One region of the Secundilactobacillus muriivasis genome, then DNA from elsewhere that is predicted to be linked to it. Evidence: predicted binding sites of a transcription regulator. Region 1 holds the regulator's gene; the other holds the start of a gene.
What was found. The regulator LexA, encoded in region 1, represses DNA repair genes until DNA is damaged. The targets are predictions, from matches to a motif close to CNAACANNTGTTNG.
Positions count from the first base shown of each region.

Region 1 (15,729 bases):
CCTGATCCTTTTTATTTAACCAAGAAAACACGATGGCACCTCCAAATTAACTTTACAAAACTTCATCATACCAAAAAACAGAGTTGGCGACTATCCCCAACTCTGTTTGACCGTTAATATTTAACAGAATCTCAATGGTTACTCGAGTAAGCGCCACTCGCCCCGGTTAGCATCAGCCAACGTATTAAAATACTGAAGTAAGTTGTTGGCGTCTTCTGGGCTAACTTCGCCAAGCATATTCAACCCTTCACCGGTTGGAATTGGTTCACTTAGATCCGTGATATCTGATTCATTTTCAATCGTGGCCTTTGAAAAGGCAACGATCCAGTCTTCCCCAATTAACTGCGTAATAATGAAGAAGAGATTAAAGTTGTCATCCACGTATGCGGGTTGTGAAAAGACACCGTCTTCGATTTCTTGAAGTTCGTTTCCGTTATAGTTCAACACGGGAAGACTTTCAGCGGTAGGGGCGTTCGTTAACTTAAACACCATTTTACCGAATTCGGGAGTTCCGGGCGTAATTTCTACTTGTTCATCATCGTTTGCCATGCCTGAGACCTTCCTTTACTTACAGATTAACCTGCAATGATTTCTTGTTCTTTTTCGTCAGTTAACTGATCGATGTCCTTGATGGCCTTGTCGGTCACTTTTTGCACGTCTTTTTCCAAACCGTGCAAGTCATCATCCGTAAAGTCACCGTTCTTGTGGCCCTTCTTCAAAGCGTCCATGGCTTCACGCCGGACGTTACGAACAGCCACTTTGCCACCTTCAGCAACGCCACGAACCTGCTTAGCAAGTTCCTTACGACGTTCTTCAGTTAATTGTGGCACAACCAACCGAATGGCAGAACCATCGTTGGCTGGGGTGATGCCTAAATCAGATTCGAGGATGCCCTTTTCAACGTCTTGTAAGGCAGACTTGTCAAATGGGGTCACCAAGATCACCCGCGGTTCAGGCACCGTAATGGCTGCCACTTGGTTGATTGGCGTTTCAACGCCGTAGTATTCAACCGTCACCCGAGTTAACAGGCTAGCGTTGGCCCGGCCAGCCCGAATGGTACCGAATTCACGACTCAGTGCTTGTTCGGCCTTCTTCATCTTTGTTTGTGCTTCAGTAATAATTGGATTTGCCACGATTATTTCCCCCTTACCGTTGTGCCGATGTCATCACCGAGCACAACCTTCTTAATGTTACCTGGTTTATTCAAGTTGAACACGACCAATGGAATATCGTTATCCATCGACAACGTACTTGCCGTTGAATCCATGACGTGCAACCCTTTGTTAATAATGTCCATGTGCGTCAACGTGTCGAACTTAACGGCACTTGAATCAACGTTAGGATCAGCGGAGTAAACCCCGTCAACCCCATTCTTAGCCATCAAAATGGCATCGGCGTTGATTTCAGCAGCCCGTAATGCGGCAGTCGTATCCGTTGAGAAGTAAGGACTGCCAGTCCCACCGGCGAAAATGACGACGCGTTCTTTTTCCAAGTGACGCATTGCCTTCCGACGAATGTATGGTTCTGCGATTGCCCGCATCTCAATTGAGGTTTGAACCCGGGTTGGTACCCCTAATGATTCTAAGTTATCTTGGAGGGCCAAGGCGTTCATGATGGTCCCTAACATGCCAATGTAATCGGCTTGCGCGCGTTCCATGCCCATTTGAGCACCAGATTCGCCACGCCACATGTTACCGCCACCAACAACGATCCCAATCTGAAGACCTAAGTCAAAAACATCTTTAATTTCCTTAGCCACTGTTTTAATAACTGGTGGGTGAATCCCAAATCCTTGGTCACCTGCTAATGCTTCGCCACTTAGCTTAAGAACGACGCGTTTGTATTTTAAGTCCGACATTGTGAGCCTCCTATTAGTTTCCTGGTTTGATTCTATCACGAACTGATAATCACTGTGAAGATTATCGGTCCAAATGGCTGAACAACTTGGTTGATTTTACCAAATTTTTAGGAACAGCGCGCTTTCAGTTACGCACGCTATCTAACTAAGGCCCGTTCTGGCCCGATCGATTAGCCGATCATCGTTGATCACCACGGAACAACAGTGATTAGACTGCATACAACTATTATACCAAAAGAACCCCGGGATTGTTGGCCGAAACCGAATCTTTCGTTCAAAACTGACCGGGGCCTTGAGTCGGAATGATTGCATAAAAAAAGATGTACTCAAAAACGTACATCTTTTAAAATGCGACGGATTAACCGTTGATTTGACTGTTAACTTCGTCTTGGAAGTCTTTAACTTCAACTTCGATACCTTCACCAACTTCGTAGCGAACAAAGGACTTCAACTTGCCACCCTTTGAAGCAACGTATTGGCTAACGGTTTGGTCAGAGTCCATAACGAATTCTTGGTCAGCCAAGCTAATTTCTGACAAGAACTTCCGGAGACGACCTTCGACCATCTTTTCAACGATCTTTTCAGGCTTGCCTTCGTTCAAGGCTTCCTTCTTCAAGACTTCGCGTTCGTGATCCAAACGTTCTGCTGGAATATCATCACGAGAAACGAATTCTGGGTTAACGGCTGCAACGTGCATTGCAACGTTCTTAGCAGTTGCTTCATCAGCACCTTCTAAGACAACCAAGGCAGCAATTTGGCCACCGTTGTGTAAGTAGGCACCGAATGAATCGCCGTCTGCCTTTTCAACAACTGCGAAGCGACGAAGTGACGTGTGTTCTGAAGTCACTTGCGTTTGTTCGATGATCAAATCAGCGATGCTTTGACCGGCATCGTTCTTCAATTGAAGCGCAGCGTCAACATCAGCTGGCTTGTTAGCTGCAATCAAATCAGTGATCGTGTTAACCAACGTCTTGAAACGATCGTTAGTTGCAACGAAGTCAGTTTCAGAGTTAACTTCAGTAATGGCTGCGACGTTACCGTTAACGGCGATTTGTGCTAAACCGTTAGCTGCGACGTTGCCGCTCTTCTTTTCAGCTTTAGCGATACCCTTTTCACGTAAAAAGTCGACTGCTTTTTCCATGTCACCGTCAGTTGCGACGAGGGCTTTCTTTGCGTCCATCATACCGACGCTGGTCTTATCACGAAGTTCTTTGACTAATTTTGCAGTAATGCTTGCCATTGTATGGCCTCCTTAAATTATGCTGTTTCAATCACCAAAGCAAAAGGCTGGCCCAAAAATATCAGGCCTCGCGGGTCCACATTTTCAAGCCAGCCTAGCACTGATGGTCTTTAACTTATGGTAAGTGTTTTAACTATTCAGCAGCGTTGTCGTTTGAAGCATCGTCGCCTTCAGCAGTTGCGTTTGCAGCAGCGGCTTGTTCGGCTTCGTCTTTACCCTGACGGCCTTCGATAACGGCATCAGCCATCTTGCTTGTGATCAAGCGAACGGCACGGATAGCGTCATCGTTAGAAGGGATGATAACATCGATATCATCGGGATCAGTGTTGGTATCAACCATCGCTACGATTGGGATGTTCAACTTTTGAGCTTCCTTAACCGCGATTTGTTCCTTGCGAGGGTCAACAACAAACATAACGTCAGGCAACTTAGGCATATCTTCGATACCGCCTAAGAAACGTTCGAGCTTATCAGTTTGCTTCTTAAGTAATGAAACTTCCTTCTTAGGCAAACGATCAAAAGTACCGTCTTCAGCCATCTTCTTCAGATCCTTCAAACGCTTGATCCGAGTTTGGATGGTGTTCCAGTTAGTCAAGGTCCCACCTAACCAACGGTGGTTAACGAAGTATTGACCGGCACGAGTTGCTTCTTCAGCAATTGAGTCTTGTGCTTGCTTCTTAGTCCCAACGAAGAGAACAACGGCACCCTTAGATGCTTCGTCCTTAACGAAGTTGTAAGCATTGTCAATCAACTTAACCGTCTTTTGTAAGTCGATGATGTAGATCCCGTTACGTTCAGTAAAGATGTATTCCTTCATCTTTGGGTTCCAACGACGAGTTTGGTGACCGAAGTGGACACCTGCTTCAAGTAATTGTTTCATTGTAATAACAGCCATGAAATAGCCTCCATAAAAGTTTTTTCCTCCTCTGAGTTCGACTACCAGGAGAACTCTTGCGAGCACTGCTCTTGGTATTGCCCAGAGTGTGAATTGTGGCGATATGCCGTCAAATAGTATACCTGTTTTTAAACTGGTTATCAACCCTCAACAAGGGGCATTTGCAAAAAAAGTTGTGATTAATGTTACATTTGTGTTACAATACTCTTCGCAGAACTGCGAGGAGGAACCAACTATGATCAAAGCCATCGTTTTTGATCTTGACGATACTCTATATGATCAACAGCAACCGTTCCAGCAGGCGCTTGATTCCGTATGGAACGCGCCAACGGTACCTAGCCACGTTGTCGCGGACTTATTCAACACGTTCAAGCGGCTAACGGATCAGGTGACGCATATTGAGACTTCCAATATCAGCCACGCCGCTGAGGCCTTAAATCAGGTGCTTAAACAGCACGCTTTACCTGCTTTGACCCCTTCAGTATGGACGGCATTTTGGGAACGTTATCAACAAGAAATGACTCACATTGACCTTTTTTCAGAGATTCGGCACCATTTATCACTGCTTAAGGACCATTACGAACTTGGTATCATTACCAACGGTCCAGCTGAACGCCAATCTGAAAAGGCCTTACAACTTGATTTACACCACTGGTTTAAACGGGCCAACATGGTGATTTCAGACGAAGTCGGTTTGAAAAAACCTGATGCGCGCATTTTTACCTACTTCAACCGGATGTTGAACTTGCAGGCTAACGAAGTGGTCTACATTGGCGACAACTTTTTGACTGACATGGTCGGCGCCAAACAAGCCGGCTGGCACGCCTTTTGGTTTAACCACCGCCAGTTAGAATTGCCTAACCAAGACTACATTCCGGATCAAACGGTCGAAACGCCGGAGGAGCTTGCAGAGTTGTTGCAGGCGATGTCGGTGACGACTTATTAGATGATTTCTGATATGAACAAAAAGGCTTCACGAATTTGAGCAAATTCGTGAGGTTTTTTTGTTTTTTATTCCAAAATATAACGAAACTTGACCAACTTAGCCAATCTGAAACAAGGGAAAACACTTACCTATTCACTGTTCCGACTATCCTTAAATCGCGTCCAATTAATTGATAATTATCAATTAATTCCGTACAATTACCCCGCCATCGCCATATAGTAAAAACGCATTGATTGACACTTTAATTTCAGCACACTCGTCTAAAAGGAGGTTATGTAATGACTAAGCTTTCACTGATTACAATTCTATTATCACTCTTTTTGACCGGCTGTAGTGTCCCAACATCCAAAAGTTCATCTCAAACGTCGTCCTCTTCGGTAACAGTTAGCACTTCGTCGTCAGATTCTGCATCTTCAAAATCTGATACTTCAGAATCGAGCACAACAGCGTCTGACACTGATGAAACTATCGCAGTCACTCCCGTTGATGAAGTGGCTTCAATCGGTAATATGCGTTATCTAGTCAGTCGGCAATCCCACACCAAAAGTCTTGGCAATTATCAGGCTAATGGCACCTACCTCGTTTTGATCATCGGCGCCAGAAATGATAGCTCAAAAGCGGTTATCGTTGATACAACCGCCTTTAAAATCATCGATAATGGCGATACCTACTCGGCTAGTTCATTCATTACACTTCTTGTAAACCAAGCCGATGACGATGCATCTAACCATTCATTTTTTCTTGAACAATTGAATCCAAACCAATCCATGGCTGGTTACGTGATTTTTGATGTGCCGACAGAGGTGGCATCATCAGACACTAAACAGCTTCTCATCACAAATACCTTTGGTGATTATCAATCTGGGCTTCTCAATTTAGAATAACCTACGTCCAATAACTGATTGACGCGAAAAGCTGACACACCCTTGGAGGTGACCAACGTGAAGAAAAGAAGTTTAGCCCTTACCAGCGGCATCGTCGGTCTAGCAGGTGGCATTATTTTGATTTTTGGGTTTTGGTTTGTAGTTGGCGGTGCTTACAGTGATTCAACTAACAACACCACTAATATCGCACTGGGTACTGCAGGTGGTCTAATGATACTAAAAATTGCGATTTTGATTCTTGGCATCATCGCAACAATCTACTATAAAAGTGACTCACGAGTTGGTGTTGCGCCCAGCGTTTTATTAATTATCGGTGGTGCGATTGCTTTAATTCCGCTTCTCGGCTGGGTTGGCGGGATCATTTCCGTGGTTGGCGGCGCACTTTTTCTTGGAAAATTAAAGAATTTCAACCCGGCATAAACATCAAAAACATATCGTTTCTTAGACAACAAAAATCACGACCATTATCAAAAATAACGGTCGTGATTTTTTTAGTCAAAAGTAACTTTCGGTTAGCAAAAATTAATCGAACTTAACTTCGCTTTCGTCAGTACCCTTTTCAATTAAGTTAACGTTGCTGGTCAAGGCAAATTGAGTCATGTTCTTGGCAGCAGTCTTAGTGTAGAACGCGATGTGTGGCGTTACCAAGACGTTTTCGCGCTTGATCAAGTTCTTCAAACGTTCGTCTGGAATAGCATCGAAGCTACCAAAGTCCGTGTTGAAGATCCCAACTTCGTTTTCGTAAACGTCAAGGGCAGCACCGCCAACCTTGCCTGAATCCAAAGCACGGATCAAAGCGTCAGTGTCAATCAAGGCACCACGAGCAGGGTTCAAGATGAACACGCCATCCTTCATCTTGCTGAAGGCGTCGTCATCAAGCATGTGTTCGTTTTCCTTCGTAGCTGGGGAGTGCAATGAGATAACGTCAGCTTGGGCGTATAATTCGTCCAAGGTATCAACGTAGATGCCTTCCTTTTCCAATTCTGGGTTGTGGAAGATATCGTAAGCAACGATCTTAGCACCGAAGCCCTTGTAGATGTTGATGGCTTTACGGCCGATCCGGCCAGTAGCAATCACACCAACAGTCATTTGGTCTAATTCATCAGCGATATCCGGAGCCCAACGTAAGTCACCGTTAGCAATCTTACGATCGAACGTGTTCGTCCGACGAAGAAGACGCATCAATTGAGTGGCCGTTAATTCAGCGATAGCGTTTGGTGAATATGCAGGTACGTTAGTCACTTTGATGCCGTTACGCTTGATAGCGTCTGCATCAATGTTATCAACACCAACGTTACGCAATGATAGTGACTTGATACCGAAGCTAGCTAACTTGTCCAATACTTCAGCAGTGTATGGCTTTTGTTGGTATACAACAGCACCATCATACCCCTTAGCTTGATCAACAGTTGTTTCGTCTAATAATTCGGCAACTGCCTTAACTTCGATACCCTTTTCCTCTGACCATTGGTCTAGGTAAGGCTTTTCATCGTCACGAATACCATATGCAATAATTTTCACAATTGTTTCCTCCATTTCGCGAATCTGTTATTATACTAGCACGTTTTAACCTCATTGATAAGCGTTTCCAGCAAATATTACAAAAAATGTGCAGAAAAACACAACTTTCACCGAATCGCACTATAAATCCAACGTGATACCATGTTCGGCCAAATACGCGAGCTTACGCTTACGGGACTGATGTTTAAACGCGTACTCCGCTTTCAATGCCGCCGTTTTAGTTGGAAAAGTTTCATAATACACAAGTTTTAACGGGTGACGCTGCTTAACTCGCGTATACTTAGCGCCCCGCCCCGCTTCGTGCTGTTTGAATCGACGATAAACATCCGTTGAATAGCCACCATATAACGTCTTATCCGCACATAATAACACGTAAAAGTAAAACTTTTCCTCTGAATCACTCACCATAGAGCATCTTCTTTACTGACGCAGAATACTCACCGCTTTCATCGTACGTCATCAATGATGGCAGCACTTTCAACCCCGTTGCTTTGCCATCTTTGATTGCCTCAACCAACACAATGTTAGCATCTCGCCCAGCTTTAGGGTAAACAAATTGGACTCGTTTCACGGCCAATCGGTGTTCCCCCATCAGCGTTGCCAATTCTAAGAAGCGGTCTGGGCGGTGGACAAAGTAAGCTTTACCGTTCATTTTCAACAAATCACTCGTCACCTGAATCGTCGTTTCGAGCGTTGTCTTGATTTCGTGTCGGGCAATCGCCAAATAAGGGTTGGGATTTTTACGGCTATCGGGTTCATCCGCAAAATACGGTGGGTTGCAAACCACTACATCGACACTATCCTTGTCAATTTGTTCCGTAATGGTGGCAAGATCTTGTTGATAGACCGTAATTTGGTCAGTTAACTCATTCAACGCGATTGAGCGCCGCGCCATGTCCGCCAACCGTGGTTGTAATTCGACCATCGCAATCTTTCCCCGGGTTCGGTGCGCCATAAACAGGCCCACTGCCCCATTTCCGGAACAGAGATCTACCATTCGGCCGGTCGACTTGACTGGCGGCTTCGCAAAATGCGCCAGTAATACCGCGTCCAGTGAGAACGAGAAAACTTGACTACTTTGAATAATTTGAATATCTTGACTGTACAACTGGTCGATCCGTTCACCAGCTTGTAATTCGGGAGTCGGCAAATTATCACCCATTTCATTGATGTTTAGTGCATTTATCATTATAATGGCAAGAGTTCGCTATCACGAACGACCAGACTACGTTTCAAATGCAATTAGTATTATACATCTTTAAGTTAAGAGAGGTTATCAGATGTTTTATTCGTTTATTCGTGTCGTCGTGCGTATCATTTTATTCTTAGTCAATGGCAACGCCCATTACGAGAATACCGACCGGCTACCTGAAGGCAATTACATCCTTGTGGGCCCCCACCGAACCTGGTTTGACCCCATCTACTACGCAGTGGCGGCCAGTCCCAAAAAATTTAGTTTTATGGCTAAAATCGAACTTTTTAAAAATCCCATTTTGAGATACATTCTCAAACACGCAAATGCGTTTCCGGTTAACCGGGATAATCCTGGTCCATCCGCAATCAAAACGCCCGTCCGCTTGCTTAAAAAGAGCGACTTGTCCCTCATCATGTTTCCATCTGGGACTCGTCACTCGCAAGATTTAAAGGGTGGCGTTGCCGTTATCGCCAAGTTATCCAAGGTGCCAATTGTGCCCACCGTCTATCAAGGGCCATTGACGTTCAAACAGCTTTTCACACGGAAACCCGTTACCGTTTCATTTGGCGAACCCTTCTACGTTGACCCCAAACTCAAACTTGACGAAACCGGCTTCAAGCAGATCGAACAACAGATGCAGGCTGGATTTGATCGACTGGACAAAGAGATTGATCCTGAGTTCCATTATGTGGATACGCCTGATGAAGTGAAACATTAAGTCATCAATTGATACAACTAAACAGGGCACCAACTCGTTGCAAACTTGCAATGAGCTGGTGCCCTGTTTTTGGTTACGCTTTGCACAACAGTACGCGATGCAATATGCGGTGTTATTTTTAAGAATCAAACTGGATGTGCTTTTTCTGTCCGCTAGCCTAAACGCGCGAAATCAGGCAGAAGGTTGCATGTAAGGGGACAGCCACAGGGCTAAAAAACACTGTCCTGCTATTTCAGAGCATGATGCTGGACGTGTTTTTTCTGTACTCTAGCCTAAACGCGTGAAATCAGGCAGAAGGTTGCATGTAAGGGACGCCCCGTCAAAAGCACCCCAAACCCGGGTGCTTTTGACGGGGCGTCCCTTACACTCCACCTTCTAAGCGCCTGATTTCACGCTCTCTCCTTAATCCAAATGCGCACTATTCTGCAACTGAATCATATCGTAATACGTCCCTCGTTGCGCCATTAACTCATCGTTGGTGCCCCGTTCAATAATTTGGCCGCGTGATAGCACCAAAATCAAGTCCGCATTTTGAATCGTTGACAATCGATGCGCGACCGCAATTGTTGTTCGGCCCGCCTGTAATTTTGCCAGACTGGTTTGAATCGTTTGTTCCGTTTCCGTATCAATATTGGCCGTAGCTTCGTCCAATATGAGTACTTTTGGATCCGTTACCACGGTTCGTGCAAATGAAATCAGTTGACGTTGACCGCTCGAGTAACCACTCCCGCGTTCAACTACCCGTGAGTCGTAGCCACGTGGCAGTGCTTCGATCATCTTATCCGCACTGACGAATTTGGCCGCAGCTCGAACTTGTCGGTCCGAGATTTTTTGATCAAACATCCGAATGTTGGACGCCACTGTTCCGTAAAACAGGAAGGGCTCTTGCAATACCAGCCCGAACTTTTGGCGCAATTCTGCCATTGAATAGGTTCGAATATCTTGATCGTCAATCAAAACCCGACCGGACTGAAATTCATAAAACCGCATCAACACGTTAATGATGGACGTCTTACCACTCCCGGTTTCACCAACTAGCGCTACGGTCTGTCCCGGCTTTGCCACAAACGAAACATCTTTTAAGATTGGCGTTTCACCATCATAGGAAAACGACACGTGTTGAAATTCAATTTTTCCAGCCGTCACCGTTCGACCCGCAACCGGCGTTTGTTGTGGTGCAGCAGTCTCATCCGCCATCAACGCCATCACCCGTGATCCAGACACAATACCATCTTGGAAATCACTCAAGTTATCCATCATCGAGGTCATTGGGTTATACAAATTGTCCAGGTAAGTGACAAACGCATACACCATCCCAGCCGGCACAAAGCTTGCCATGCCGCGAATACCAAGCAAGCCAAGTACCACGACTACCCCGAGTGCGTAAAGTAAATTAATCAGCGGACTCAAGAGTAAGGCGTTGACCCGAATCATCGCCTTCCGGGCAGTGAAATAGTTGCCGTTCGTTTCTTCAAACGCTGCATTCATCCGTTTTTCCTGCCGAAACTGTTGAATCACGTTAACTCCGGTAATTGCTTCAGCCAAGCGGGCATTTAACTCACTCAGACGTTCACGCATGTGCCGGTAAATTTTGGAACTATAACGCTGATAGTACCACACTACGACCGCCAAAATGGGTAGAAAGAGAAGCAACCAGCCAGCAATTCTAACGTCCAATAACAACATCGCAACCACGGACGACACCACCGAGAAGAACGCCACGACTAAACTGCTAAATAACTGCCAAAACGTCGTAAACGACATCGTATCATTCGTTAACCGCGATAGGATCGAACCACCAGGCACTTGGTCAAAATACCGCATGCCTAAGCGGTGCAATTTTCGAAAAAGTTGTCGCCGGACACTTTCCAGCATATACTCAGCGCCCATGCTGTACAGATAAGCTTGACTAAACTGCATCACCGCTTTGATCACCATTGCAAACAGGTAAAGCCCCGCAAAGAACCACATGATCTGCAAGTCCGCGCGACCAACCTTTAAGTAACTATCCATATAGACTCGAATAATCATTGGTAGCAAGATATTAACGACGCTAATCAAGGCCGCTAAAACGATTGCGCTCGTAAAGTATTTCCAATACGGACGGGCGTAACGAATCAATTGGCCGATAATCTGCATCTGTTGCTTAATTGGCATACTCTTCGCCCATACTGATTGTTTTTCAGTTGTTTTCATCGTCAGCTCGCCTCCCTTGCTGAACCTTCGTTTCCAGTGCTTGTCGATCAAACATCTGCCGGTACCAACCATTTTGAGCCATTAACTCATCATGCGTCCCCCGTTCAGCGATGCCACCTGCATCCAGCACGAGAATTTCATCCGCTTGCATCACCGAGCTTAACCGGTGGGCTGCAATGATCGTCGTTTTCTGATGTCGATCAGCGTGTAAGTTGGACAAAATGCGACTTTCAGTTTCCGCATCGACCGCAGATAACGCGTCATCTAAAATCAATAATTCTGGGTCGATCAACAACGCCCGCGCAATCGCAAGTCGTTGCCGTTGACCACCAGAAAGCGACACTCCTTCTTCACCAACCAGTGTGTCGTAGCCTGCTTCAAAGTGGCTGATTTGATCCGTCAACCCACTCATCGCAACGGCTTCGTCAACCTCAGCTTGAGTGGCATCCGGTTTCGCAAACGTAATGTTGTCCCGAACTGATGCTGAGAATAAAAAGCCATCCTGAGGCACGTACCCAACGGCCGGCAAATACGCATCTAACCGATAATCCAAAATATCGGTCTTACCGTACTGAATCGTCCCCTGATACCGTTCAAATTGCCGAAGTAATAATCGCATGATTGTCGTCTTACCAGCACCGACACGACCAACAATTCCAAGTGTTTTTCCTGCCGCCAATGAGAAGTTAACGTTGTGCAGTGCCACCGCTGAATCATCCGGATAGTGAAACTCGGTAACGTCAAATTGCAACGTCCCACTTGGCCGCGTTGTCACGCCATCTGGTTGATCGATCACCTGTGACTTTTCATTGATCAACCGCATTACCCGGTCATAACTAGCATTGCCACGTTCCATCGTGTTAAACAGCATCCCGACCGCAAAAATCGGCCAAATCATCATGGCAAGGTAAGTCGTAAATGATACTAAGTTGCCAATTGTGATCACCTGCTGCATCACTAACGAGCCACCCAAAACGATGGTCGCCATGTAAGCCAGCGCGATAATCAACGTGGTGATTGGATCAAACAGCGCATCAAGCCGATTGACCCGGCGATTAACGTTTATCGTTTCATCTACCTGGGCTTCAAAGTCGTCAATGTCTTCTTGTTCCTGACCCAGACTCTTGATCACCTTGACCCCACTGATACTCTCCTGGGCTTTATTATTGAGCCGTGAAAACGCTGCTTGAGAATCACGAAAAGCGACGTTAATCTTTTGGCCCAGATAAAACGCCATGACCGCTAACAACGGAAATGGCAGAACAGCAATCAACGTCAACCGCCAATTGATCAACGTCATCATCGCAATCAACGTCGTCCCACCCGTAATAATGGAATCCGCAAATTGTAAAATACCGCCACCGGCCACCCGCTGAATCGCCTGAAGGTCATTAGTTGCCCGAGCCATCAAATCCCCGGTTCGGTACCGCTGATAAAAAGATTGATCCAATTGCATGTAATGACCAAATAAGCGTTGTCGCAACGTTTGTTCCAATTTAGCGGCTGCACCCCAAATGGCGGTCCGCCACATATATCGTGAACCGTACTGACCAAAACCCGCAATCAACAATAGACTCAGATTCCAAATTAATGACTGACTCGTTAAGCGTTGATCGTGGATCAAATCCACAACGACCCCAATGACTCGCGGCGGAATAATGGCAAACAGGGCTGTTAGCAACAGCCCCAGTAGCCCGAATAAATAAGTTCGCCACTCAGCCCGAAAGTACCAGCCAAGTTTCTTAAAAATGCTCATGATGTCCCTCCCTTGTCATCGTGGCTTTTAACCGTTCAAAAACACAGAAACGTTACAATATTAACACAATTGGTGAAGATGTCTAATAAAAGGCGTTGGGTAGCTTTGAACGAATCGAGTTCTGGTGGCATGGCGTTCAGTCTGTATATATATATATCCGCCTCAGCATTCTTTCATGCTCGTTGCTGTCCTCGAGCCTAAACGAGTTCCGAAGGGCAGAGCGCTGCACGTAAGGGTAACCCAACAGAAAGCCGAAAACTCACGACTTTCTGTTGGGTTACCCTTACGCTCCGCGCTCTAACCGCCCTTCTCCACTCTCTGCACAAAAAAGAGACCCCCGATTACTCGAGCGTCTCCCGCACCGCACACCGACTATTTTTTGTCTGGTGTTTGTTGCCGCATACTGTTCATCATCTGATGAAGCTTCTTTTCAGATGGGCGTTGTCCCATCTGCATCATCATCAGGCGTAATTGATCTTCGTTAATTGGTGGGTTTTCACGGATGTACTTTTCCATGTACCGACGGGCACCAAAAAAGCCCAGCGCTAAACCGGCCAGCAACGCAACAATCACGATTAAGATCCAAATTGGTGTTGACAAGCGGATGTGCCTCCTTTTTTCTAACTTCCATTAAACAATATTACACAATTCCACGGTAAATGAAAAGGTAATCTGACGGAATCATTCAAAAAGACTAATCACGCAAGCCCTTTTTTCGTTGAACATCTTGAACCTTTTTAGGGGTAATTTCTTTCCCCGCCTTATCGAACACCTGAACCATTTCAATTTGACTCCGGAAACTCTCCCGGAATTTTTCCAAATAACGGTGGCGTAAATCCTTGCGTTCAATCTCTTCTAATTCAGACAAGCCTTCAGCCTTAGCTTTATGGGCCAGTTCGTTAATTCGCTTAATTAATTTTTGCATCTCAGCATCTGCCATTTTTATCACTCCTCATTTGCAAATCACATTTTAGCAGATTACACCCAAAAGAACAACGAATCAACCCGAACAGGTGTTTGAAATTTTGAGCAACCTATGCTATGATGGGGCTATAAATCAACCATCGTCGAGGTGAATCCATGACAAAAGCATCAGATTCAAAACAACTTGCGATTTTGCAATATATCTATGACCAGACTCAGGCTCATGGCTATCCGCCAACCGTTCGGGAAATCGGCGAAGCCGTTGGTCTTAGTTCAACCTCAACCGTTCACGGCCACATTGCGCGATTGGCTAAAAAAGGATACCTCATTAAGGATCCTACTAAGCCTCGCGCACTAGAGGTAACACCACTTGGTACTGAAACGTTGGGCATCGTTACAACGCCAACTAAGATTCCGGTTTTAGGGACGGTTACCGCCGGCGAACCCATTTTAGCGGTTCAAGAAGCCGTTGATTACTTCCCCGTTCCTGATGGCTTAGTTGAAGAAGCTAACGAGTTGTTCATGCTGACCATCCGTGGTGAAAGTATGATCAACGCCGGCATTTTGACTGGTGACAAGGTCATCGTTAAAAAGCAGCACACTGCTGAGAACGGTGAAATCGTTATTGCCATGACCGAAGATAATGAAGCGACTTGCAAACGATTCTATAAGGAAGATCATTACTACCGGCTACAACCGGAAAATGACACCATGGCGCCCATTATCTTGAATCAGGTTACCATTTTAGGTAAGGTGATTGGTCTTTATCGGGATGATATCGCTTAAGAAGTCGCGACTCGCGACTTTTTTATTGCTTTCAAAAGCCCCACAAACGTCATCAACAACGTTTGTGGGGCTTTTTGTCACATGAACAAACAACGGTTAATCATCCTGATCCGTAGTAGCTGGCCCATCCGCAACGTACCGGATCAGATCACCTGGTTGGCAATCAAGGACTTCACAAATTTTCGCTAACGTACTAAATCGAATTGCTTTTGCCTTCCCATTCTTTAAAATCGAAATATTAGCGGGTGTAATCCCGACTAATTTGGCAAGCCGGCCCGTCGTCATATTCCGTTTGGCCATCATCACGTTCAATTCAACTTGTATCATCGCCCAATCACTTTCCTTCTAGATGATCAATTCTGATTCTTCTTTCAGCGCCACTGCTCGTTGATAAATATAATAAACTAAGCCGATAATAACAAGCATGACCAAATCCTGCAACGGATCATTCCAATCAACCGGATACGTACTATTGACCCGATGAAGATCCGTTTTAATTAACTGGTTGGCGGTTGCGACAAATCCATCACTAAACACCGCAATCACTTGTGCGATCACGATTCGTTTCAGTTGTTTCACGTTGTCACTAACAAAATATTGTTTTTTAACCAGGTTCCCCAACAACTGAAGACCTGCCCAAACCATCATCAGACCGGCAATAACGCTCAACGCTGACCCAACTGCCATTAACACCCCGTACACGCCGCTTGGAAAATTAGCGATTGCGCTGCTTGAAACGTGTGTATGATGCAAAACCACTAGATACTCACTATCCGTTACAATACTTTTCGCAACGTTACTGCCAAAACC
Region 1 covers NZ_BAABMI010000065.1:9,476-25,204, forward strand. The annotation lists gene ACYVR3_RS13670 (isoprenyl transferase) at 1-31, opposite strand, end outside; gene ACYVR3_RS13675 (hypothetical protein) at 139-549, opposite strand; gene frr (ribosome recycling factor) at 576-1,133, opposite strand; gene pyrH (UMP kinase) at 1,136-1,858, opposite strand; gene tsf (translation elongation factor Ts) at 2,217-3,098, opposite strand; gene rpsB (30S ribosomal protein S2) at 3,232-3,993, opposite strand; gene ACYVR3_RS13700 (HAD family hydrolase) at 4,229-4,939, shown strand; gene ACYVR3_RS13705 (DUF4352 domain-containing protein) at 5,218-5,823, shown strand; gene ACYVR3_RS13710 (hypothetical protein) at 5,881-6,243, shown strand; gene ACYVR3_RS13715 (D-2-hydroxyacid dehydrogenase) at 6,346-7,344, opposite strand; gene ACYVR3_RS13720 (GIY-YIG nuclease family protein) at 7,465-7,752, opposite strand; gene ACYVR3_RS13725 (tRNA1(Val) (adenine(37)-N6)-methyltransferase) at 7,742-8,533, opposite strand; gene ACYVR3_RS13730 (lysophospholipid acyltransferase family protein) at 8,625-9,257, shown strand; gene ACYVR3_RS13735 (ABC transporter ATP-binding protein) at 9,660-11,453, opposite strand; gene ACYVR3_RS13740 (ABC transporter ATP-binding protein) at 11,440-13,209, opposite strand; gene ACYVR3_RS13745 (YneF family protein) at 13,582-13,809, opposite strand; gene ACYVR3_RS13750 (DUF896 domain-containing protein) at 13,904-14,149, opposite strand; gene lexA (transcriptional repressor LexA) at 14,290-14,919, shown strand; gene ACYVR3_RS13760 (helix-turn-helix domain-containing protein) at 15,016-15,246, opposite strand; gene ACYVR3_RS13765 (DUF2975 domain-containing protein) at 15,265-15,729, opposite strand, start outside.

Region 2 (15,729 bases), on a different contig from region 1:
TTTATTACGTTTGTGTCCAGCGTAAGTGTGCGGAGCGAGACGGGTTGAGAGCAGTGTGCAAGGTAACATCGGTGAAGGCGCCCGGGCCTGGCGGGTTTACCGATGTTACCTTGCATGCAGCTCTCAGTCTCGCGCAGCACCATTCGGCGTGGTGGCCAGAAAGCACGTGGTTGACAAGTTCCTACATCTTCAGGAACCCTGGAAATAACAGTTTAAGTGGCGCCGAATTTTGTAACCTGAGAGCGCCGGTTTTCGTGCGGCTTTGGCAAGCGAAGCGATGGCAAACAGCCAACACCCAAATCACACCCAACGCTTACGTTGGACACAAACGACAGCAAAAAACGCCATCCAATCACTCGGATGACGTTTTTAAACGTTGCAATTATGCTTCGACGTATTGGGTCAGCAATTGCTTTAATTGATCTTTTGTGTGGTAACCAACAACGGTGTCAACCACTTGACCATCCTTTTTAACAAGGAGGGTTGGGATACTCATGATGCCAAATTGTTGTGGCGTGTTTGGGTTAGCGTCAACGTCCATCTTGTTGAACGTCACTTGATCCGCCATATCCTCAGATAATTGTTCGACAACGGGTGATTGCATCCGACAAGGACCACACCAAGTTGCCCAAAAATCGGTTAACGTAACACCGGTTGCAGTATCTTTTTCAAAAGTTGAATCCGTGGTTTCTAAAACAGCCATAAAACGTTCCCTCCCTTATTCATTTACAATTAGTAAGTTTACCAGCTTTTACCAAAAGTACAAGCAAAATGCACTTCTAAAATCGGCAACTTACAGGTTTACAACAGTTGAGCCATCGCCACCAGCGTTAGCAGGTGAAAAGCCGAATGATTTCACTCGGCGATTCGATTGCAGGTACTCCGTAACCCCTTGACGCAGGGCCCCAGTCCCTTTCCCATGGATGATCGTCACTGATGGATAACCCGCCAGTAACGCTGAATCGATAAACCGATCCACTTCCGCCATGGCCTGTTCGTAACGGTGACCCCGAAGATCAAGAGTTGGCGATACGCCACTTGAGCGTGTTCGCCGTACCGTTGCTTTAGGTTGTGGCTCTTTCTTGATTTCTTCAGCACTGACGCGTTCGAGATCAAGGTCTTCGATTTTCATCTTCAAAATGCCCATTTGCACTTCAAAGTGGTGCGCATCCAATTTATCCATGATAACGCCACGTTGCCCATAAGACTTAACCAGAACTTCGTCACCCTTCTTAAATGCATGACGGCGCTTTTCGCGGTTCAAGACCCGGTTCTTTTTCAGCTGTTGATCTTGCTGCAAGGCATTGATTTGCCCCTTGGCATCGATCAACTGGTTTTCTTTGATCACCGTCTTACCGGCTTGTAGTTGTTTCTTACGGATATCACGGATAATTTCATCCGCACGAACCCGCGTCTTTTCAACGATTTGATTGGCCTTGTCCTTAGCCGATTCCGTCAACTGATCCTTTTGATTTTGATAACGTTCAAATTGCGCCTTTAAGTCATCATGTAACGCCTGACTATCCGCTAATTCTTTAGCAGCCGCTGCAGCGTCTAGGTCAGCCTGACGCTTTTGAGCAGTCAAATCAGCAATCATCTGGTTCAGATCTTGACTATCACTATCCGTTAAACTCCGCGCTTCATCAATAATCGTTTGTTTGATGCCCAGTCGAGCCGCAATTTCTAACGCATTGCTTCGACCAGGAATCCCAATCAATAATCGATAAGTTGGTTGCAACGTTTCCGTGTCAAACTCCATGCTGGCGTTAATCGTTTCCGGACGATTATAGCCATAAGCTTTAAGTTCAGGATAGTGGGTGGTCGCGATGACTTCACTACCAATCGCACCAATGTCATCCAGAATCGCCATGGCGAGGGCTGCCCCTTCTTGCGGATCAGTCCCGGCACTTAATTCATCGACAAGGATCAAGCTATGGTCAGTTGCATCTTTCAAAATATTAACGATGTTTTCCATATGTGACGAGAACGTACTCAAGTTTTGTTCAATCGATTGTTCATCACCAATATCGGCAAAAATCTCATCAAACAACCCAACTTGACTATGCTCGTTAGCCGCAATAAATAACCCAGATTGAGCCATCAATTGTGCTAACCCAACCGTCTTCAGCGTAACGGTTTTCCCACCAGTGTTCGGTCCGGTCACGATAATGGCTTTATAGGTCGTTCCAAGTTCAATGTCGTTGGCAACCACTTTATCCGCCGCAATCAACGGGTGCCGGGCTTGCCGCAACGCAATTTGATTATCGGCAGACAAAATCGGTTCCGTCGCTTTAATTGCATGCGCATAATGCGCTTTGGCGTTAATGAAGTCCAGATGACCCAAGACGGTTGCATTCTCTAAGATTTCTGTTTGGTATGGCCGTAATAATTCTGATAGTTCGAGTAAAATCCGGCGTTCTTCTTGCCGTTCCTCGATTTGAGCCTCACGGAGTTGGTTGTTTTTCACAACCACCCCTTCTGGTTCGATATAGAGGGTCTGCCCACTGGCACTTTGGTCGTGGACAATGCCGCCAAACCGTTGCTTATACTCGGCCTTAACGGGTAACACGTAGCGGTCGTCACGAATCGTCACTAAGGTATCGCTCAGGTATTTGGCATTCTTTCCCCGAGTATAACCCGCCATTTGTTCACGAATCGTGCCCTCAAGCGTTGTGATCTTTCGGCGAATTCGTTTCAGGTCTGGTGAGGCTTCATCGGTTAACCGGCCGTCATCTTCTAAGGAAACTGATAACCGCTTGCTAACCTCTGGTAAATGGATCAAATCAGCGACAACCGTGTATAACCGTCGTAATTCAACGGGCTTTTGCTGGAGGTCATCGAAGAAACTAACCACCCGCTGAACCGTTTTTAAAACCCGACTGATTTGTGCTAATTCGGTCCCACTCAGGGTCCCCTCAATGGATAAACGTTTGATGTGTGGCGTAATATCCGCTAACTTAGGCAGTGGAATACCGCCCTCTAACCGTAAAATATCAGCCCCATCTCGAGTATCGTCAATCGCTTGTTGGACGGTTGCTAAGTCATCGGATGGCGTCAGTTGCGCAAGTTCAGCGCTACCGGCCGCCGATACCAAATATTGGCGTAGTTGTTGTTTGATCTGCTCAAACGCCATTGTTTTAAAAATTTTCTCGTTCATTTTAATCTGTACTCTCCTAGCTTGCCGATTACTTCAACAAAAGTACCAGCAGTCTAATCGGTTGGCCGTTCGGTAGGCGTTTTTTGGGCCTTTTGAAGTCGGTCCAATTGCGTTGCCTTTTCAAGTTGATCTGAAATAGCGTTAAACGCAAGCAAAATCGCCGCTTCTTCCTTGGTCATCGACGGTGCGAGTTGCTTTAATTGGTTCAATTGTTGATTCATCAACGTCGTCACCGCCCGCATGTGCGCTTCGGAGCGGCTACCAACGATGGTATAGGTCTGACCGTCAACAACGGCTTTAAACCGCCGCCGTTGTGGGTTAACCTCATCATCCGTTTCGTGCAAAACCATTTCCCCCAAACTTTGGCCCTAAAAAGGACCCTAAACCTCATTTAGCCGCTGACCCGATTCGGACCAGCGGCTAAATGGACTCACACGTCAGTGACTGACGTGCATCGTAATAACTTACTCAGGATCTGGGACACCCCAGTCTTGATCAGAGGCATCAGTGCCGCCGCCGTTCAAGAAGGTGTTTAACATGGATTCAACCATGTCCCATTCTTCGTCAGATTCGATTGGTAACAAGTCGCCGCCTTGAGGATCGGCAGGGTCGTCGCCATCAGCTAATTGGTAAGCTTGAATGTCAACTTCCTCATCGTCAGCCTTACCAGCTGGGTAAAGCAAAATGTATGATTTGTTAAAATCAGGTGATTTGAAGGTAAATAGAACGTTGTATAGCTCTTCGTTGCCTTCTTCATCGACAATGGTAATTTGTTGTTCGTTGTTTTCACTCATAGTTGTACGCCTCACTTTTTTATTTAGTTAACGGGCCTTGGCGATCCAAGTAATTTTGAAGAATCAAGCTAGCAGCAAGTTTATCGATCACTTGCTTACGCTTCTTTCGCGACGTATCCGCTTCTTCAACGAGCATCCGTTCAGCCTCGACAGTGGTTAGCCGTTCATCTTCAAAATCAACGGGTAAATCAAAGGTTGCTTTTAGTAACTCACCATAATTCTGTGCAGCTTCAGCGCGAGGACCTAAGCTATTATTCATATTCTTAGGCAATCCTAGCACAAACCCAGTCACTTCATACTGGCTCACCAGTTCCTTGACTCGGTCGATGCCAAATTGTTCTTCATCCTCATTGATCCGGATGATCTCAACGCCTTGCGCAGTCCAGCCAAGCAGGTCACTCATGGCAACCCCGACGGTTCTTGATCCGACATCTAATCCCATTAATCGCATTACTTTGTCAACGTCCCATTCTCATTGAGGTAGAAGCGGACCAGTTCTTCGATAATCTCATCACGTTCGTGCTTGCGAATCAGGTTCCGCGCATCATTGATACGGGGAATGTACGCCGGATCGCCAGACAGTAGATACCCAACAATCTGGTTGATCGGGTTGTACCCTTTTTCTTCAAGCGCCTGATACACTGTTACCAGCGTATCATGAACGTCCTTAGGTTGTTTGTCACCAAAATTAAAATACATGGTTTTATCTAACGTACTCATGATCACACCTCCACCGATGTTATTTAACTTCATTTTACCGGATAACGGCAGTCACGACAACGAATGACCCACGATGTAACTAATTCGTAATACTCTTAGTTGCAATTAATCGCGTGATAAACAGTACCTTAGTCATCTCAAACTCGTCCTGAAATCCCCAATCAGCGGGGTCCGTTACCGACTGATCATGAACGATCAGCCATCGGCCTCCAACTAGTTTAACACGTTATGCTAAATTTGCCAGCCAATTAGTTGCTTCGGTCATGGCATCTTGTAGGCCAGCTGGGTTCTTCCCACCAGCTTGCGCCATGTTAGGACGACCACCGCCACCACCGTTGATCTTTGGTGAAATGGCTTTGATCAAGTCACCAGCCTTCAGACCGTCTTTGATCGAGTCATCACTGACAGCAGCAATCAAATTGGCTTTTTCGCCAACTTGTGCCCCAAGTACCAGCACGTCTGACAAGTTCTTTTGACGCCAAGTATCAGCTAATTGACGCAGTTGATCCATTGAAGATACCTGAACGACACCCGTAATCAACTGCTTGCCATTAACCGTTTGAACGTTGTCAAAGATTTGACCAGCTTGTTGACTTGCTAACTTCGCTTCAAGACTATCAGCCTTGTTGGTCAAGGCTTTGATTTGGTCTTGTAATTGACTGATCTTGCCAGGCACTTCACTCACTTGTTGCGCCTTCAAACTACCAGCAGCTTGTTCCAACAATTGATCATGGTCGTTCAGATAAGCAAATGCATCGCCAGCCGTTACGGCTTCGATCCGGCGAGTACCGGCACCGATCCCGGTTTCAGAAGTGATTTTGAACAGTCCAAGTTCGTTGGTGTTCTTAACATGAGTCCCACCACAGAATTCGATTGAGAAGTCACCGATGGAAACAACGCGGACCTTATCACCGTATTTATCACTAAAGAGCGCAATGGCCCCCATCTTCTTACCAGTTTCCTGATCCGTTTCAACGGTCGTTACTGGGATTTCTTCAAAAATCTTTTCGTTAACGATGGCTTCAACCTTAGCCAGGTCCGCTTCAGTGACTTGACCAAAGTGGGTAAAGTCAAATCGCAAGTAATTTGGTTCAACCAATGAACCAGCTTGTTGCGTGTGTTCACCAAAGACGTTCCGAAGTGCTTGGTCAAGCAAATGGGTTGCCGTATGGTTCTTTTCAACCTTGCTGTGGAAGTGCTCGTTAACCTTTAACGTTACCGTTTCGCCAACCTTGATGGCCCGGTTCAACTTCAACGTGTGCAGATTTTGACCGTTTGGTGCGTGTTGAACATCTTCAACGGTGGCAATCACGTTACCATCGGCATCTAATACGTCACCTTGGTCAGCAATTTGGCCACCCATTTCAGCGTAGAATGGCGTCTTGTCAAAGATGACTTGAGCTAAACCACTTTCAGCAGCGTCAACGATCGCCCCATCAGCGAGAATGTCGCTGATCTTAGCATCATCAACGGCTAATTGGGTGTAACCAACGTATTCGCTTGGTGACTTAATGCCGATCAATAGATCAGTTTGAACCCCCATCGAGTTATCTGAATTCCGAGCCTTACGAGCGCGGTCACGTTGTTGTTGCATCTCAGCTTCAAAGCCGTCTTCATCAACGCCGATTCCTTCGTCAAAGGCGTATTCACGCGTTAACTCAACTGGGAAACCATACGTATCGTAAAGCTTGAAGGCTTCAGCACCATCAATTTCTTTTTGGCCGGCTTTCTTGGTTTCAGCAATCAAGGCGTTCAACAAGTTTAAGCCATCCGTTAAGGTTTCGTTGAACCGGTCTTCTTCAGACTTCACAACCTTCGCAATGTAGTCGCTGTTTTCCAAAACTTCTGGGTAAAAGGCCTTCATCGCTTCGCCGACAACGGGCACTAACTTGTACAAGAACGCCCCGTCAACGCCTAATTTTTGGCCATTGACAACGGCCCGACGAATCAAGCGACGAATAACGTAGCCCCGACCTTCATTTGAAGGCAATGCTCCGTCACCAATCGCAAAGGTAATTGCGCGGGCGTGGTCAGCAATGACTTTGAAGGAAACGTCTTCCTTGGCATCTTCACCGTATTTTTTACCATCACTGTAAGTTTCAGTTGCGTGGATCATTGGTAAGAATAAGTCGGTTTCAAAGTTGGTTTTCGCGTGTTGGAACACGGAAACGACCCGTTCAAGGCCCATCCCAGTATCAATATTCTTCCGTGGTAATGGCTTATATGAGCCATCTGGTTCGTGGTTGAATTGTGAGAACACGATGTTCCAAACTTCAAGGTAACGTTCATTTTCGCCACCAGGATAGTTTTCAGGATCATCATCGGCCAAGTTGTTAAAGGACTGACCACGATCGTAGAAGATTTCACTATCGGGGCCTGAAGGGCCTTCACCAATATCCCAGAAGTTATCTTCGGCTTCAATAATGTGATCTGGGGCAACACCAACCTCTAGCCAACGCTTTTTAGCAGCGTCGTCCTTAGGATAAACCGTCATGTAGAGTTTTTCTGGATCCCAGCCAAACCAGTCGTCTGACGTTAAGAGTTCCCAAGCCCAAGCGATTGCTTCATCCTTAAAGTAATCCCCAACGGAGAAGTTCCCCAACATTTCAAATAACGTGTGGTGGCGCGCAGTCCGGCCAACGTTTTCAATATCGTTCGTCCGAATACTCTTTTGAGAGCTGGTCATCCGGGGGTTCTTAGGTACAACTGACCCGTTAAAATAATTCTTCATCGTGGCAACCCCAGAGTTGATCCAAAGCAATGTTGGGTCATCTACTGGCACTAACGATGCACTTGGCATGATGGTGTGACCCTTACTCTTGAAAAAGTCCAGGTACATCTGCCGAATCTGACTACTACTTAGTTCCTTCATGACAATTCTCCTTTAAAAATAATAAAACACCGCTGCTAGTAAAGACGCCATAGACGCGGTACCACTTTACTTGCAACGATGTTGATCGTTTACCTCTTAAGCTCATTACGCTGAGCAACGGTTATTCTATTAGTCGACGAGGGAGCACCTTAGTTAAGAGTCGTTTTTCACAGCACCCAAAACGTTTCTGAACCTCCAGCCCTAAGGCATGTCCTCGCTGATTGCACGATACTTAGTATACTTGGCGGACCGGGGTTAGTCAAGCTGAACTCTAAGTCGACGCACTAAAGTCAAAACGCACTCGTTTCAGCCAAAATGGCCACAAACGAGTGCGTCATTGATGAATTTCTATTTCTCTGTATAACGTTGAGAAGCAGACTTCTTTTGTTTCTTCGCTGTCCGTCGATCTTGCCGTTGCTTGATGCGGCGGTCGTACATTTGTTCTTTTGAAATGGCTTTTTGAATCTGACGTTTATAGCCAGGCTTGACCTTTTTCTTCTTCTTGTGAATCTGACCAGCAAGGGCGCCAGAAATTTTAACTGACTTCTTCCCCCGTTTTTGGCGCCGGTTACGGTCAAATGAATCCACGATCTCACCGTTTTTAATTTCCTTCGGCTTGAATTCAATGCCCATGGCTTCCAACGCTTCGATTTGCTCTTCTTCATCGGGTGAGTAGAAAGTGATTGCCGTCCCTGGCAAGCCCTTCCGACCAGTCCGACCAACCCGGTGAATGAAGTAATCGAGGTCTTCTGGGATACCATCGTTAATGACGTGTGAAACGCCTTCAATGTCAATTCCGCGAGCGGCTAAGTCAGTGGCCACAACGAATTGGAAGTCCAGGTTTTGAACTTCACGCATCACCCGTTTACGTTGCCGAGCAGGCACATCACCGTGAATCACAGCAACTTTGAGGTTTTGATCCTTCAAGTAGTTTGCAATTTCAATGACCCGTTGCTTCGTGTTGGCAAACACTAAGGCTAAGTATGGTTCACCCATCGTTAATAACTGGTAGATCAACGCATTCTTAGAATGGCCCTTGGTGGCTAACAGCCAGTTATCAATGGTTGGACTGATCACTGACTGAACTGGAATCTCTTCCACAACTGGGTTAACTAGGTATTTTTTCAAAAATGGCCGTAATTTAGTTGGAATCGTTGCCGAAAAGACCATCATCTGGAGCTTTTCTGGCATCCGAGCAGCAATTTGGTCGACGTCTTCCAAGAACCCTAAATCAAAGGTCATGTCGGCTTCATCGACAACAAATTGACGCGCAGTATGCACATCAAGTGCGCCACTCTTGATCAAATCCCGAATCCGACCTGGTGTCCCGATGACAAGTTGGGGTTGTTCGCGTTCGAGTTTTTCAATTTGGCGTTGCTTATCAGTCCCACCCACGTAGTTGCCTAACTTAAGTGGTTCTGGACTGTGCTTAGCGAGCTGCTTGGCATCACCATAAATTTGGTACGCTAATTCCCGACTAGGGGTGGTGATCACGGCTTGAACCTCATGGTTATCCGCCTCTAATGCGTCAAAAATTGGCAGTAAGAAGGCGTGGGTTTTCCCACTCCCCGTTTGAGATTGGCCAATAACGCTGCGTCCTTCCCGAATTACGGGAATCATCTTCGCTTGCACCGCTGTTGGTTCTTTAAAATCGAGTTCGGTCAGTGCCGTTAGTAAAAATGGCTTTAACCCAAACTCCGTAAAGGATTGACTCATTCTATTCTCCTTGTTCTTGTAATAACGCATCGAGTTCTTTGATGACTTGTTGGATCTCGTCATCATCGTGTGCTAAGGCGCCACTAGCAAGGGCGTGTCCGCCACCGCCGTGGTTCTTAGCCAGTTCGTTGATCGATGGGCCTTTTGACCGCAACCGAATTCTGAACGTGTGGTCCTTAGATTCCACAAAAATGGCCCACGCAACGACTTCCTTCAGGCGACCAGGCAATGGCACAATGGCACTTGTGCTCTCGTCACCTAACGCAAATGGTTCCAACACTTCGTCAGATAACTTCAAATAAGCCGCACCGCTTGGTAAAATCGTCAAATTTTCATAAACAAACGCTGACAGTCGGGCTAATGGAATCGAAATTTCATCTTCCTTTTGATTAATATCGCTTGCCGAAAAGTTGAAGGTCATCAACTGACCTGCGACCTGCATCGTATGCGATGACGTTGCCGGATACATAAACCGACCCGTATCACCAACGATGCCGGCATATAACACCCGCGCGGCCTCATCGGTACAAGTCAGTGCCGGTTTCATCGCCGTGTAAAAATCAAAAATCAACTCCGACGTACTTGATGCTTCTGGCATCACCCACATTGGGTCACCGAACGCATCGTCATTAGGATGGTGATCAATTTTGATCAGCTGATCACCCGTTAGATAACGACTATCATCCACCCGTGGTTGGTTAGCGGTATCCAAGACCATCACTAGGGCGTCCTTGTAAACCTCATCCGCAATCTCATCAGTTTTACCCAACCAGTCAAATCCGGGGTACTGTTTTCCAACTGTATAAATCTTCTTTTCTGGAAAACTGGCTTTTAAGATTGCCGCCAAGCCCATTTGAGAGCCGATTGCATCTGGATCAGGTCGTTGGTGTCGGTGAATGATCACCGTTTGATGTTGTTTAATTGCTTCTAAAATTGCCGTTTGCGTTTCCTTTAATGTCATCGCTATCGCGTCACCTTTCCAACTGTCTCGTAAGTCGTCATTCCAGTATAACGTTTTCGACCCGGTTATTCAATAGCACAACAACGGGCGTTTATATCTCGACTAATCATCAAATAACGCCAATTTTACGTTTTCAAATGCAATTGGTGCTAACCCGGTCAAGGTTATCCCCAACAGCCGAATCCCTTCTTGATTTTCCGGCAACGAGGCCATGATTTGTTTTGCTAATCGCGCGTACAGTTGTGGATCATTCTCCAAAAAATCAGCTTCAGTAATTCGCTTAGTCTGAGTCTTAAAGTCACCATATCGGACTTTGAGCACTAATGTCCGGCCATGCATCTGTTGCTTGGTCACCGTTCTGGCCACCATCTCAGCTAATTTATCGAGTTGCGTATCGGCTTCGCTTTGCGTCGTCAAAAACGGCCAATAAGTTCGTTCCTTGCCAATCGACTTGCGATCGCGTTGATACTCAACTGGGCGATTATCGGCGCCCCGAACCCGTTGATAGAGCACTTCACCAAAGCGACCAAACTTTTGAATCAAGTCTAGTTCGTCCCACTGGTAAAGGTCGGCCCCGTTGTTGATGCCTAACTCGTGCATCTTCGGCACGGTCTTCTTACCAACGCCCCGAAACCGCTCAATTGGCAACTTCATTAAAAAGTCATGGGCATCCGCCGCATGGATAATGGTGATGCCCACCGGTTTACGGTAATCGGACGCTTCCTTCGCCAAAAACTTACTGTAGGAGACCCCAATCGAACTCGTCAGGTGAGTTTGATCCCAGATTTCAGCTTGCAATTTAATTGCCAGCTCAACCGGATCGGCAATTCCCGGCTTATTTTTCGTCACGTCAAGGTAGGCTTCATCAAAGGCGACGTATTCAGCAATGTCCGTGTAGTGGTGAAAAATCTCGTGAATCTGTTCCGATATCTCTCGGTAATGCGGAAAATTAGGTGAAATAAACGTTGCCTTTGGACACAGCTTTAGCGCTTGTTGAGACGGCATCGCTGAATGCACCCCATACTGACGAGCAACGTAATTCGCGGTTGTCACAACGCCTCGACCACCCGTGCGCCGCGGATCTTTACTGATCACCAATGGCACCTTCCGGTAAGCCGGTGTATCTCGTTCTTCAATTGACGCATAAAAAGCGTCCATATCCACGTGCAAAATTTGCCGGTGTGCGTCAATTTGAACCGGATTATCCATTGCTGATCACCTCCAATCACCGTCTGAATCATGCTTTTTCCATTATACCCGAACAAACGTTCATGGGCAATTATGGGGTATTAGTTAGCTGGTGACAATGGCACTTGTGGTCAATGTTCAGTAACCGCAATAAACCAACGATTGCGTGAAACTAAATTTGCCAGTTATGTGCTACGTTTTCGTGAACTTAATGCAGTTGTGCTGACATTCAGAATGCATCGCTATTCAGACACCGCAATGTGAATCGCTGATCGCTGATCAATTTAAACGTTTGTCGAATCAACGTCAGCCGTTATAATCCCGTAGTTAAGCGCTTGAGATGGTCTGCAGTGATGCCAAATTGCGTAATATGAGATTTCGGTCAGCGGCTAGGTGGATGCTGTGTCGCGATAATTGGTGGTTGTTGGTGTTTTTCCCAACAACCACCAATTACCGGGGACGAATTCAAGACTCGCACGGGTTTTAGCGAGGCTTGAATTCGAGGACTGAGACCGCTCTTCGGCTCAGACCGGCCCCACAGCAGGAACCTAGCCGCTGACCGGAATCGACAGTTCACGCAAATTAAACTTCACAAACTAAACAGAAGAATGCTTACGCTGGACACAAACAACAGTAACCAGAGCGGAGCAAACAAAAAAAATCCCCCAAAAATGGAGGATTCTCAAGTTACTTCGTTTCCGAAGCATCTTTGTCAGCATCATCAGCTGGCGTTGCGTCTGCTGGTTCAGCATCTGCTGAGTCAGTTTCTGCTTCGTCCTTAGCTGGTGTTGCTTCTTTGTCGTCAGTAACTGGTTCGCTGGCTGACGTTGCTGCAACTTCACTAGCTGCGGCTCGTTGTGATACGGTGGCAATTGCGCTCATATCAAAGACCAAGTAGATCCCGTCGCAATCCAAAGTAACCGTTTTGGCTTCCTTGTTGATTTCGTCGATGACCCCGTGTAACCGGCCAATCGTAACAACGTGGTCACCCTTTTTCAGTTGATTCAACGTGTCTTGATGCTTCTTTTGTTGCTTTCTTTGAGGACGAATCATCAAAAAGTACATCGCAACAATCATAACAACGATCAAGAGCATGCTAGAATAACCGCCTGCACCTGCACTTGCTAAAACTACCAATACATTCACCCACCTTTATGTCTAACTAATAATTTAACAAATATTTGACCCGCCGTCCATGACTCTGACAAGAATTCTTAGAAATTTTTGGCATTTGGTAGATTATAACCGTATTCTTCGAAGAAATCCTGCTTAAAGTCTAACAATGAATCATCCATGATCGCCTGACGAATTTGGCGCATTAAGTTTAACAAGAAGTAGAGGTTGTGATAACTCGTTAAGCGCAAGCCAAACGTTTCATCCGCCTTAAACAGGTGACGAATGTAAGCGCGTGAATAATGCCGACAAGTATAACAATCACACTTTTCATCAAGTGGCCGAAAATCGCGGGCGAACTTGGCATTTTTAACGGCTAACCGGCCACGACTCGTCATGCACGTCCCATTTCGGGCAATTCGGGTTGGCAACACGCAGTCAAACATGTCAACACCCCGCATGACACCATCAATGAGTGAATCCGGCGAGCCAACGCCCATCAGATAGCGCGGTTTATTGGTTGGCAACATTGGCGTAGTGAAGTCCAGTACCCGGTTCATTTCGGCCTTCGATTCGCCAACGGATAAGCCACCAATTGAATAACCCGGAAAATCAAGGCTAACGAGATCTTGAGCCGATTGACGCCGAAGATCTTCGTAGCCAGCACCTTGGACAATGCCAAACAGTGCTTGCCAGTCGGGATTTTGGTGTGCTTTTAACCCACGTTCTGCCCAACGAGAAGTTCGCTCAACGGAGTGCTTGATGTAGTCGTAACTTTCAAAAAACGGTGGACATTCATCCAAACTCATCATAATGTCTGGACCCAAATCGTTTTCGATTTGCATTGCCTTTTCAGGTGACAGGAAGAGTCGATCACCGTTAATGGGGTTTTTAAACTTAACCCCTTCTTCGGTAATGTTTCGGTTTTCTGCCAACGAAAAGACTTGGAAACCTCCAGAGTCCGTCAAAATTGGCTTTTGCCAGTTCATGAACTTGTGTAGACCACCGGCCTCTTTGATTAAATCTTCTCCCGGTTGTAACCAAAGATGGTAGGTATTGGCTAAAATCACGCCAGCACCCATCTCATCCAGTTCTTCAGGGGCAATGGCTTTAACCGTTGCTTGCGTGCCGACCGGCATAAACATTGGGGTCGGAAAAGTGCCGTGTGGCGTAATGAGTTCGCCTAACCGCGCGCCCGTGTGCTTTTCCGTCTTAATTAAGCGATATTTGATCGCTGGTTCCATAAATTGCGTGCCTCCGTTATTTAATAAACATAGCGTCACCGAAACTAAAGAAGCGGTAACGTTCCTCGATAGCGTGTTGGTATGCGTTCAAAATGTTGTCGCGTCCCGTAAAGGCCGCCACCAACATAACCAACGTTGATTTTGGTAAGTGGAAGTTCGTGATAAACGCATCTACGACCTGCCACTGGTACCCAGGTTTGATGAAAATATCGGTCCAACCGGAGTCGGCCTTGATTTCACCATGGAACTTGGTCCCAATCGTTTCCAACGTCCGGATCGATGTTGTCCCGGTGGCCACGATTCGACCGCCATTGGCCCGAACTTCGTTTAACGTTTTAGCGGATTCTTCCGATAATTGGTAGAACTCAGAGTGCATCTTATGGTCTTCAATGTTTTCTTCGTCAACTGGCCGGAAAGTTCCGAGACCCACGTGCAACGTCAGATAAACGAGTTTGATGCCCTTATCTTCAACCTTCTTAAGCAGTTCCTTCGTCCAGTGCAACCCAGCCGTTGGCGCCGCTGCTGAACCGGCCTGTTTGGCGTATACGGTTTGGTAACGTTCTGGGTCATCAAGCTTTTCCTTGATGTATGGTGGTAATGGCGTCTCACCAAGCTTCTCCAAAATTTCCATAAAAATACCGTCATAGTGGAATTCGATCATCCGACCGCCATGTTCTAGCTCCTTGGTCACCGTTGCAGTCAACGCACCGTCGTCACCAAAGGTAACCGTTTGGCCAACGCGAATCCGCTTAGCAGGTTTCATCAAGGTTTCCCATTCATCACCTTGCGTGTTATGAAGTAATAAAACTTCAACGTGGCCACCGGTCTCTGGCTTCACGCCGTAAATTCGAGCGGGCATGACCCGTGAGTCGTTCATTACAACGGCATCGCCGGGGTTGAGGTGATCAATGATGTTATAAAAATGTTGATCTTCCAGCTCGCCAGTTTCATGATCCATGACCAATAATCGAGACGCATCTCGTTTTTCAATTGGCGTCTGGGCAATTAACTCGTGTGGTAAATCGTAATCAAAATCTTCAGTTGTTAGTGTCATGTTAGTGTGGATCCTTTCCGTTATTCATAGGTGTTAGGCCGAGGTGCTCATACGCTAATGGTGTGACCATTCGACCACGAGCAGTTCGTTTAATAAACCCTTTTTGCAACAAGAATGGTTCATACATTTCTGCAACGGTATCGGTTTCTTCACCGATGTTGGCCGCTAGGGTACTCAAGCCAACTGGCCCACCGTTATAGAATCTGATCATCGTTTCCAATAGCTTCACGTCAGTTTGATCAAGGCCCTCATCGTCAACGCGCAGCATCGTTAGCGCGTGTTGCACAATGGTCTTATCAATTGCATCGTGCTCTGGTGAAACCTGTGCAAAATCCCGGATTCGTTTCAGCAACCGGTTTGCAATTCGGGGCGTTCCCCGTGAACGCCGCGCGATTTCGTGTGCGCCTTCCGTATCGATTGCGGACTGTAAAATTCGAGCGGAGCGATCAACAATTTGTTCTAGTTCGTCAACATCGTAGTAGGCCATATGACCAACGATGCCAAACCGATCACGCAACGGTGCCGAAAGCAGTCCGGCTCGCGTGGTTGCGCCAATTAAGGTAAATGGCGGTAACGGAAAATGAATCGGGTGAGCAGTTGGTCCCTGCCCCACCACGATATCAACGTAAAAATCTTCCATCGCCGAATAAAGCATTTCTTCCACCACTTTGGGTAAGCGGTGAATTTCATCAATAAATAAAACGTCGCCGGGATTCAGCTCGTTTAGCAACGCCACCAAATCACCCGTTTTTTCAATGGCCGGGCCACTGGTCGTCTTCAACCCCACTTGCATCTCAGACGCGATGATCATCGCTAACGTGGTCTTCCCAAGGCCAGGTGGTCCGTATAACAAGACGTGGTCTAACGCTTCTTCACGTTGTTTAGCAGCCTGAATATACACCGTTAACTC
Region 2 covers NZ_BAABMI010000003.1:89,132-104,860, reverse strand. The annotation lists gene trxA (thioredoxin) at 383-703, opposite strand; gene ACYVR3_RS00610 (endonuclease MutS2) at 794-3,157, opposite strand; gene ACYVR3_RS00605 (cell division protein ZapA) at 3,211-3,507, opposite strand; gene ACYVR3_RS00600 (DUF1292 domain-containing protein) at 3,622-3,951, opposite strand; gene ruvX (Holliday junction resolvase RuvX) at 3,971-4,402, opposite strand; gene ACYVR3_RS00590 (IreB family regulatory phosphoprotein) at 4,402-4,671, opposite strand; gene alaS (alanine--tRNA ligase) at 4,898-7,543, opposite strand; gene ACYVR3_RS00580 (DEAD/DEAH box helicase) at 7,892-9,259, opposite strand; gene ACYVR3_RS00575 (DHH family phosphoesterase) at 9,261-10,220, opposite strand; gene dinB (DNA polymerase IV) at 10,323-11,429, opposite strand; gene yajC (preprotein translocase subunit YajC) at 12,096-12,503, opposite strand; gene tgt (tRNA guanosine(34) transglycosylase Tgt) at 12,623-13,765, opposite strand; gene queA (tRNA preQ1(34) S-adenosylmethionine ribosyltransferase-isomerase QueA) at 13,782-14,819, opposite strand; gene ruvB (Holliday junction branch migration DNA helicase RuvB) at 14,821-15,729, opposite strand, start outside.
Region 2: dinB (DNA polymerase IV) is a predicted target of LexA. The motif match lies at 11,479-11,492, and genes of this name have one in related genera.